One region of the Janthinobacterium sp. SUN211 genome, then DNA from elsewhere that is predicted to be linked to it. Evidence: predicted binding sites of a transcription regulator. Region 1 holds the regulator's gene; the other holds the start of a gene.
The links. The regulator FliA, encoded in region 1, starts transcription of late flagellar genes. The targets are predictions, from matches to a motif close to CTAAAGTTTNNNNNNNNNNNGCCGNTA.
Positions count from the first base shown of each region.

Region 1 (4,415 bases):
TCAAGCAACAGGAGTCGACGATGGTCACACAGTTCAGCCAATATTGCGCCACCCCCGCCCTGGGAGGCCGGTCATGAATGTGAAGAAATTTACGGGCGCCTCGTCGCGCGATGCGCTGCGCAAGGTGCGCGAAGCGCTGGGCCCCGATGCCGTGATCCTGTCGAACCGCCAGGCCGATGGCGTGGTGGAAATCCTCGCGCTGGCCAATGACGACGCCGCTTCGCTGGCCTCGCCGCCGGCCGCCTCCGAAATGGCCCAGCCCCGTCCCCAGTTGCAGACCCAGTTCGCCACGCCGCAGCGTCCGGCCGCCCCGGCCCAGCGCCCGGCCGCGCCACGTCCTGCCGCGCCGCGCCAGGCTGCCTCCGAGCCAGTGGACATGGCTCGCATGCAGCAGATGATGGCCAGCGCGCTGGCGCACGTCAAGGAAAACGCCGCCGCCGAGATGAGCGGCATGATGAATGAAATCCGCGCCATGCGCGGCATGATGGAAACCCAGCTGGCGGAAATCTCGTGGGGTTCGACGCAGCAGCGCGAGCCGCAAAAAGCCGTCGTGCTGCGCGAAATGCTGGCGGCCGGCTTCTCGGCCAGCCTGGCGCGCTACCTGATCGACAAGCTGCCGGCCGGTCTCGAGGGCGCGCAAAGCATGCGCTGGATCAAGACGGTCCTGAGCCGTAACCTGAATACTGTGGCCAATGAAGACGCCATGCTGGAGCAGGGCGGCGTGTTTGCCCTGGTGGGCCCGACGGGCGTCGGCAAGACCACCAGCACGGCCAAGCTGGCGGCCCGCTGCGTGATGCGCCACGGCCCGGAAAAGCTGGCGCTGATCACCACGGATGCCTACCGTATCGGCGCGCATGAACAGTTGCGCATCTACGGCAAGATCCTCGGCGTGATGGTGCATTCCGTGAAGGACGAGGCGGACTTGCGCATCGCCCTGAAAGAATTGAAGAACAAGCATACGGTACTGATCGATACGGTGGGCGTGAGCCAGCGCGACCAGATGGTGACGGAACAGGTGGCCATGCTGTCGGGCGCCGGCGCCGACGTGAAGCGCCTGCTGTGCCTGAACTCCACGGCCACGCAGGAAACGTTGAACGAAGTGGTGCGCGCGTATCAGGGCAGCGGCCTGGCCGGCTGCATCATGACCAAGCTCGATGAAGCGGCCTCGATCGGCAATGTGCTCGACGTGGTGATCCGCCAGAAGCTGAACCTGTTTTATGTGTCGAACGGCCAGCGCGTGCCGGAAGACCTGTACCTGGCCGACCGCGGCTACCTGATCGACCGTGCCTTCAAGCTCAAGCGCGATGCGGCGGCGACGCAGTTTTCCGACGCCGAACTGCCGCTGCTGATGGCGCAGGCGGCCGCCCGCAACAATGAAGCGCGCGGGGTGCACCTTGGCTAATTTCGATTTCGACCAGGCCGAAGGCTTGCGTCGCATGCTGGCCGGCCCGCAGCCGCGCGTCATGACGTTCCTCTCGGCCACGCCGCAGGACGACAAGGGCGCCATGCTGGTCAACCTGGGCGCGTCGCTCGTCTACGGCGGCAATGACGTGCTGCTGCTCGACGCCAGCGGCGGCAGCGATGGCGTGGCATCGCGCCTGGGACTGGCGCACGGCGCCAGCCTGCGCGACGTGGCGCGCCAGCAGTGCGGCTTGAACCAGGTCATCCACCAGGTGCCGCAAGGCTTCGGCGTGGCCAGCCTGGGCGCGCGCAACCATTTGATGGACAGCATGGATTATGCGGGCGAGGATGAACTGCGCCGCCTGGGCAAGACGTTCGAGGTGCTGGCGCGCCAGAGCGGCATCGTGCTGGTCGACGGCGTCGTGGCGGACGAGGGGGCCTGCTTCCCCGTGCCGCTGATGGCATCGTCGGATATCGTCGTGCAAGTCTCGACCAGCGCCACCTCGATCAAGGCGGCGTACTGCCTGATCAAGCGCCTGAGCCAGGAACTGGGACGCCGTCCGTTCGGCATTCTCGTCACCGGCGCTTCCGAATCCGAAGCAAAAGTGGTATACGATAATATGGCGCAGGCGGCGAGCCGCTACCTGGCCGTGAAGCTGACTTCGATGGGTTCCGTGCCTGCCGACGAGTATCTGCACCGCGCGGCGCGGCTGGGCCGCAGCGTGGTCGATGCGTTTCCGCTGGCGGGAGCGTCGGTGGCGTTTCGCGGACTGGCCGAGCGGCTGGCCCGTTCGGCGGCGCCGGTGCTTGGCGGCACCTTGTACCAGACGGGGAGCCCGCACCAGTTCAGCGCCTGAATCGAACCGCAGCACCAGATAAGATGAGAAAACAATAAGCAGCCTATGTACACGGTCAAAGGGAAATCGAACAAGGACTATTTGCTGACGGAGCACATTCCGCTGGTGAAGCGTCTGGCGCACCATATGAAGGCGAAATTGCCGCCTTCGGTCGAGGTCGATGACCTGATCCAGGCCGGCATGATCGGCCTGCTCGATGCCATTACGCGCTATGAAGAGACGCATGGCGCGCAGTTCGAGACGTATGCCGTGCTGCGCATCCGCGGCGCCATGCTCGACGAATTGCGCACCAGCGACTGGCTGCCGCGCAGCATGCGCCAGAACATGCGCAAGATCGAAGAGGCGATGAGCACCCTGCAGCAGCGCCTCGGCCATCCGCCGACCGAGTCGGAAGTGGCGAAGCTGCTGAAAATGTCGCTGGCCGACTACCAGGAAATGCTGGGCGACGGCGGCGGCCACCAGCTCGTGTACTACGAAGACTTTCATGACCCGGACGGCAATGACAGCTTCCTCGACCGCCACTGCGTGGACGAGGACAGCGACCCCTTGCGTTCCCTGCTCGATACCGATTTCCGGCAATCCGTGATCGATGCCATCGACGCGCTGCCGCCACGCGAGAAAATACTCATGGGCCTGTATTACGAAGAAGAGCTGAACCTGAAGGAGATCGGCGCGGTGATGGGCGTATCCGAATCGCGCGTCTCGCAGCTGCATACCCAGGCCGTCGCGCGCCTGCGCGCAACCTTGAGGGAGCTGGCGTGGACTGGTCCAGCGTAATCGGGCTGGCGCTGGCGCTGGCGGGCCTGCTGGTCGGCCAGGCACTGGAAGGCGGCAAGATGGCCTCCCTGCTGCAGCCGGCCGCCTTTGCCATCGTCATCGTCGGCACCTTCGGCGCCGTGCTGCTGCAGACGCGGCTGCGCACCTTCGTGCGCGGCCTGGAAATGCTGCGCTGGGTCTTCCTGCCGCCGTCGGACACGCGCGCCGCGCTGGCGCGCGACATCGGGCAATGGAGCCTGACGGCGCGCCGCGACGGCCCGCTGGCGCTCGAACGCCTGATGGAAAACACGGCCGACCGCTTCAATGCCAAGGGTTTGCGCATGATCGTCGACGGCATCGCGCCCGACAAGCTGCGCCAGCTGCTCGACGTGGAAATCTCCGCCTACGAAATGGCCGAGCGCCAGGCCGTCAAGGTGTGGGAATCGGCGGCCGGCTATTCGCCCACCATTGGCATCCTGGGCGCCGTGCTGGGCCTGATCCACGTGATGGAAAACCTCACCGACCCCAGCAAGCTGGGCGGCGGCATCGCCGTGGCCTTCGTCTCCACCATCTATGGCGTGGGCCTGGCCAACCTGCTGTTCCTGCCGGTGGCCAATAAACTCAAGGCCATCGTTTCGCGCCGCGTGGTGCAGTATGAAATCACGGCCGCCGTGCTGTACGACATCGCCACGGGCGACCACACGCGCATCATCGAAGAGCGCGTGTCCAGCCTCTTGCACGAGCATTGACCATGATGCGGCGCGCGCGCAGGAAGTATGACGAGGAACCGGATAACCAGGACCGCTGGCTGATCTCGTACGCCGACTTCATCACCCTGCTGTTCGCCTTTTTCGTCGTCATGTATGCGATTTCGCAAGTTAACGAAGGAAAATACCGCGTCTTCCAGAGCGCCATCGGCCAGGCCTTCAGCCTGGAAAAGGGCGCGCCGCCCATCATCATGGAAGCGCCGCAGGCCATCCCGTTGCCCAATCCCGCCCTGAAACGCCGCACGGAAGCCATCCGCCGCGAGCGCGAACACATGACGCGCCTGGCGCAGGACCTGACGTCGACCCTGGCGCCGCTGGTCAAGGAAGGCAAGGTGCGGGTCACGCAGACGAGCCGCGGCGTGAGCGTGGAAATCAATGCCAGCGTGCTGTTCGATCCGGGCGCGGCGGGCCTGACGGCGGAATCGGACCAGGCCTTGCGCGCCGTGGCCGTGCTGCTCAAGGACGACACGCACGACGTGCAGGTGGAAGGGCATACGGATGTGCAGCCGATCAGCAATTCGACCTTTGCCTCGAACTGGGAGTTGTCGGCCGCGCGCGCCAGCGCCGTGGTGCGCCTGTTCATCGCCAGCGGCGTCAAGGCGTCGCGCCTGACGGCCGTGGGCCACGCCGACAA
Region 1 is NZ_JAPWIC010000002.1:388,259-392,673, forward strand. It holds gene flhF (flagellar biosynthesis protein FlhF) at 74-1,402, shown strand; gene O3301_RS07410 (antiactivator of flagellar biosynthesis FleN protein) at 1,395-2,258, shown strand; gene O3301_RS07415 (RNA polymerase sigma factor FliA) at 2,304-3,035, shown strand; gene O3301_RS07420 (flagellar motor protein) at 3,017-3,763, shown strand; gene motD (flagellar motor protein MotD) at 3,769-4,415, shown strand, end outside.

Region 2 (4,415 bases), on a different contig from region 1:
GCGCGCCGCCAACGCGGCCGGGCTGGAATGCATCGTCGTGCGCAATCCCATGAATCGTCATTACGCGTTCGACGACGCTTTTTGCGTCGTGGATTCAAACGCCGAGCTGGGCGAAGTGCTGGCGGCGTTCGTGCCCGGCATGGCCCATACGCCCCGGCAATTAGAGTCCTTCCTCTGATACGTCTTGCCGGCATGCCATTACAATTGTTTATCGCATTCACCGGCACCGACCCACGATGACCCTCCCGCAACTGCACTTTGCCCATGCCAATAGTTATCCAGCCGGCACTTACCGCAAGCTGTTCGGCTTGCTGGGACAGCATTACACCGTGCAGGCGCTCGACATGCATGCGCACGATCCAGAATACCCCGTCAGCACGGGCTGGCCCGAGCTGGTGCGCGAGTATATCGACGACCTGGAGCGCCGCTACAGCGCGCCCGTGATCCTCGTCGGCCATTCGCTGGGCGGCATGCTCAGCGTTATGGTGGCCAAGCAGCGTCCCGACCTGGTGCGCTGCGTGGTCTTGCTCGATTCGCCCGTGGTGGCGGGCTGGCGCGCTTTGCTGGTGCGGCTGGCGCGCAACACGGCGCTGGGCGAGCGTTACTCTCCCGCCCGTTTTTCCGCCCGACGGCGCAAGCTGTGGCCCGATGCGCAAGCTGCGTATGCGCATTTTGCCGCCAAGGACATGTTCGCCATCTGGGCGCCGCAAGTCTTGCGCGATTACATCGACAGCGGCCTGGCGCCACATCCGGACGGGGTGCAGTTGCGCTTTACGCGCGAAGTGGAAACGCAGGTCTACCGCAGCTTGCCGCACCATATCGGCGGCCTCGTCAAGGATGGTTTTCCCGTGCCCATCGGTTTTATCGGTGGCACGGAATCGGTGGAATGCCGCCAGGCGGGCTTGACGGCCACGCGCAAGCTGGTCGGCAAATTTTTCCGCCAGGTGCCGGGCGGGCATCTGTTTCCCATGGAAAACCCGGAACTGACGGCGCAAGTGGTGCGCGAGATGATCACCTCGCTGTTGGCGAAACACTAGCCGACTGGCAAGGATTTTCAGCGGGCAAGGGCCAAAAGTGGCGGTTTTTCGCGTAAAATCCTGCCATCCGGGCCGCGCCTGCAGCAGGCGTGCGGCCCCAGCCATTCCGATATTCTAGAAAGATACCCCTGCGATGACGATTAAAAGCGATAAATGGATACGCCGCATGGCGGAAACAACGGGCATGATCGAGCCGTTCGAACCGGGCCAGGTCAAGGAACGCGACGGCAACCGCATCGTTTCCTACGGCACCTCCAGCTATGGCTATGACATCCGTTGCGCCGACGAGTTCAAGTTGTTCACCAACATCAACACCACCATCGTCGATCCGAAGGATTTCGACGCGAACAATTTCGTCGACGTGTCCGGCAAGGGTTATTGCATCATCCCGCCGAATTCGTTCGCGCTGGCCCGTACCGTCGAGTATTTCCGCATTCCCCGCAACGTGCTGACGATTTGCCTGGGCAAGAGCACGTATGCGCGCTGCGGCATCATCGTCAACGTCACCCCGTTCGAACCGGAATGGGAAGGCTATGTGACCCTGGAGTTTTCCAACACGACACCGCTGCCGGCGAAAATCTACGCCAACGAAGGCGTGGCGCAAGTGCTGTTCTTCGAGTCCGATGAAGTGTGCGAAACGTCGTACAAGGACCGCGGCGGCAAATATCAGGGCCAGGTCGGCGTAACGTTACCCAAGACCTGATTGCGGTGAAGGGAGGGGCGCCAGCCGTCTTTCCCTGTCTTTACCTGCCTTTACACCTGCGGCACTACATCCGCGCCCATGCTTGCCGTTAACCTTGGTATCGAAACACTGAGGAGGCATCATGGTAGCGGCAATCGGTTCAGGCGGCGCGGTCAGCGCGGCGGGGAGCGCCAGTTCGGGCAGCAGTTCGCAGATCGCGGCGCTGCAAAAGCAGATCACGGCGGCGCAAAAGCAGTTGACGGAGTCGCAGAAGGGCGAGCAGACGGAGGCGTCGCAAAAGCTGCAGCAGCAGCTGGCGCAGCAAATCCAGGCCTTGCAGGCGCAAATTGCCCAGTTGCAAGCTGCCGCCGCGCAGAAGGCGGCGCAGCAAGATGCTCAGCCGGCCAGCAGCGCCGATACGGCGACGAGCCCGGCCAAATCGACTTCGTCCACCCTGGGCAGCATCATCGATACGCAGGCGTAACAGCAACTCCGCGCGTAAAAGACGCCAGGCTCGCCGACAGGTCAGCCTGGCGTTTTGACGGGCAACAACATTTCCACGCACAGTCCGCCACCGCTGCGCAAGCTGGCCCCGATGCGGCCGCCATGGGCGTTGATGACGTGCTGGGCGATGGCCAGGCCCAGGCCATGACCGTCCGTGCTGTGCTGGGTATTGCTGGCGCGGAAGAATGGTTCAAAAATGCGGGCCAGGTCGGCGCTGGCCACGCCGGGTCCCCGGTCCAGCACGGCGATGCGCAAGCAATCATGCTGGCGCGACAGCTCGACATCGACCGTGCCGCCGTCGGGGCTGTGCTTGACAGCATTGCGCACCACGTTTTCCACGGCGCGCGCCAGCAGTTCGGGCTGACCCGTGACGCTGGCGTCGGCCATGGCCGCGTCGACCGCCAGGTCGATGCCCATCAGGCGCGCCCTGGCTTCATAGCGGGCGTCGTCCACGATGTCGTGCACGAGGTCGGCGATGCCGACGTCTTCGCTGTGCGCGTGCCCCGCGCCCGCTTGCACGGCGCCCGCTTCCAGCCGCGACAGGGTCAGCAGTTCACCGATCAGCTTATCCATGCGCTCGCTTTCGCGTTCGATGCGCTGCATCGAGGCGGCCATCTTTTCCGGCTGCTGGTGCGCCAGGCCGATGGCGGCCTGCAAGCGCGCCAGCGGCGAGCGCAGCTCATGCGAGACATCATGCAGCAAGCGCCTCTGGCTGTCCATGAGGCTGCGCAAACGGCCCGTCATGCGGTCGAAATCGCGTCCCAGGTCCGTCAATTCATCGCCGCGCTTGCCGCTGGCGTGAAAGCGCGGCGCCAGGTTGCCGTGCGAGGCGGCCTCGAATGCCTGCCGCAGGTCGCGGATGGGGCGCGCAAAATACCAGGCCAGCAAAAAAGCGAACAGCAGGCTGGCGGCGATGGCGGCGGCCAGGGGAATGAAGGTGCGGTAGGGGCTGTCCATGCGCGGGCCGGGCGGCATGCCGCGGCCGAATTCGCCGCGTGGCGGCGGGGCGCCCGCTTCGCTGGGCCGTGGACCTGGTCCCATGGCGCGCGGGCCGCTCAGGGTGACGGCGTTGAGCGTGTCGCGCGCGGCGCCCGCCTCGGCATTGCGGAAGCGTTCGGACGAGGGCAGGAACAGCAGGTAGCGCTTGCCGTCGCTGCCGGCCACGTCGCGCACGACGGGATGGGCCTGGCTTTGTTGCAGCATGGCGCGTGCCTTGGCCAGCATGGCGGGATGCACCGTGCGGCCCATCAATTCTTGCCCTTTGGCATCGACGGCAAACACGCGCATGCGTTCGAGCTTGCCCAGGAATTGCCGCAAGGCCTGGCTGCCGCCTGCTTCCACGGTGGCGCTGGCGGCCTCGATGATCATTTGCGCGGGCGGGCTGGTGTCGATGTCGAGGGCCCGTTCCTGCTGCGCGGCCCGGTTTTTCAGCCAGAAGGTGCCGCCGATTCCGATGGTGGCCGTCACTTGCGCCAGCATGATGCACAGAAAAAACTTCCAGAACAGACGGCCCACGCTTACTCCTTGATCAGCTGGTAGCCGAGACGGTACACGGTTTGCAGGCAGGAACGGCCATCGGCCAGGCTGCCCAGCTTGCGGCGCAGGCTGCTCAAGTGCACGTCGATATTGCGGTCGAAGCGGGCCATGGGCCGGCCCAGGCCCAGTTCGGACAGCTGATTCTTGCTCACGGGCTTGCCTGCATGGCGCACCAGCACTTCCAGCAGGTTGAATTCCGTGCTCGTCAGCTCCAGGTGCGCGCCGGCCCAGGCAACGCGGCGCTGTTCCGGCCACATCGTCAACTGGCCCACGGTCAGCGGCGCCAGGCCCGACGTGTCCTGCGGCGCCGCTTGCGCACGGCGCAGGATGGCGCGGATGCGCGCCGTCAGCTCGCGCGGCGTGCACGGTTTTGTCACGTAATCGTCGGCGCCCAGCTCCAGGCCCACGATGCGGTCCGTATCGTCGCCGCGCGCCGTCAGCATCAGGATGGGCAGGTTGCTGCCGGCGCGGATGCGGCGCAGGGTTTCCAGGCCATTCATGCGCGGCATCATGACGTCGAGGATGGCGATGGCGTACAGGCCCGTCAGCGCCTCGGCCGCGCCGCTTTCGCCGTCATGCACGGCGCGGGCGTCAAAACCTTCCTGCGTCAGGTATTCCTGGAACATGCCGACCAGTTCCACGTCGTCATCGATTAA
Region 2 is NZ_JAPWIC010000001.1:1,136,584-1,140,998, reverse strand. It holds gene O3301_RS04945 (HAD family phosphatase) at 1-178, shown strand, start outside; gene O3301_RS04940 (alpha/beta fold hydrolase) at 237-1,037, shown strand; gene dcd (dCTP deaminase) at 1,171-1,740, shown strand; gene O3301_RS04930 (FlxA-like family protein) at 1,862-2,203, shown strand; gene O3301_RS04925 (ATP-binding protein) at 2,245-3,738, opposite strand; gene O3301_RS04920 (response regulator transcription factor) at 3,741-4,415, opposite strand, start outside.
Region 2: a site for FliA is predicted at 1,805-1,831, ahead of O3301_RS04930 (FlxA-like family protein). Genes of this name have one in related genera too.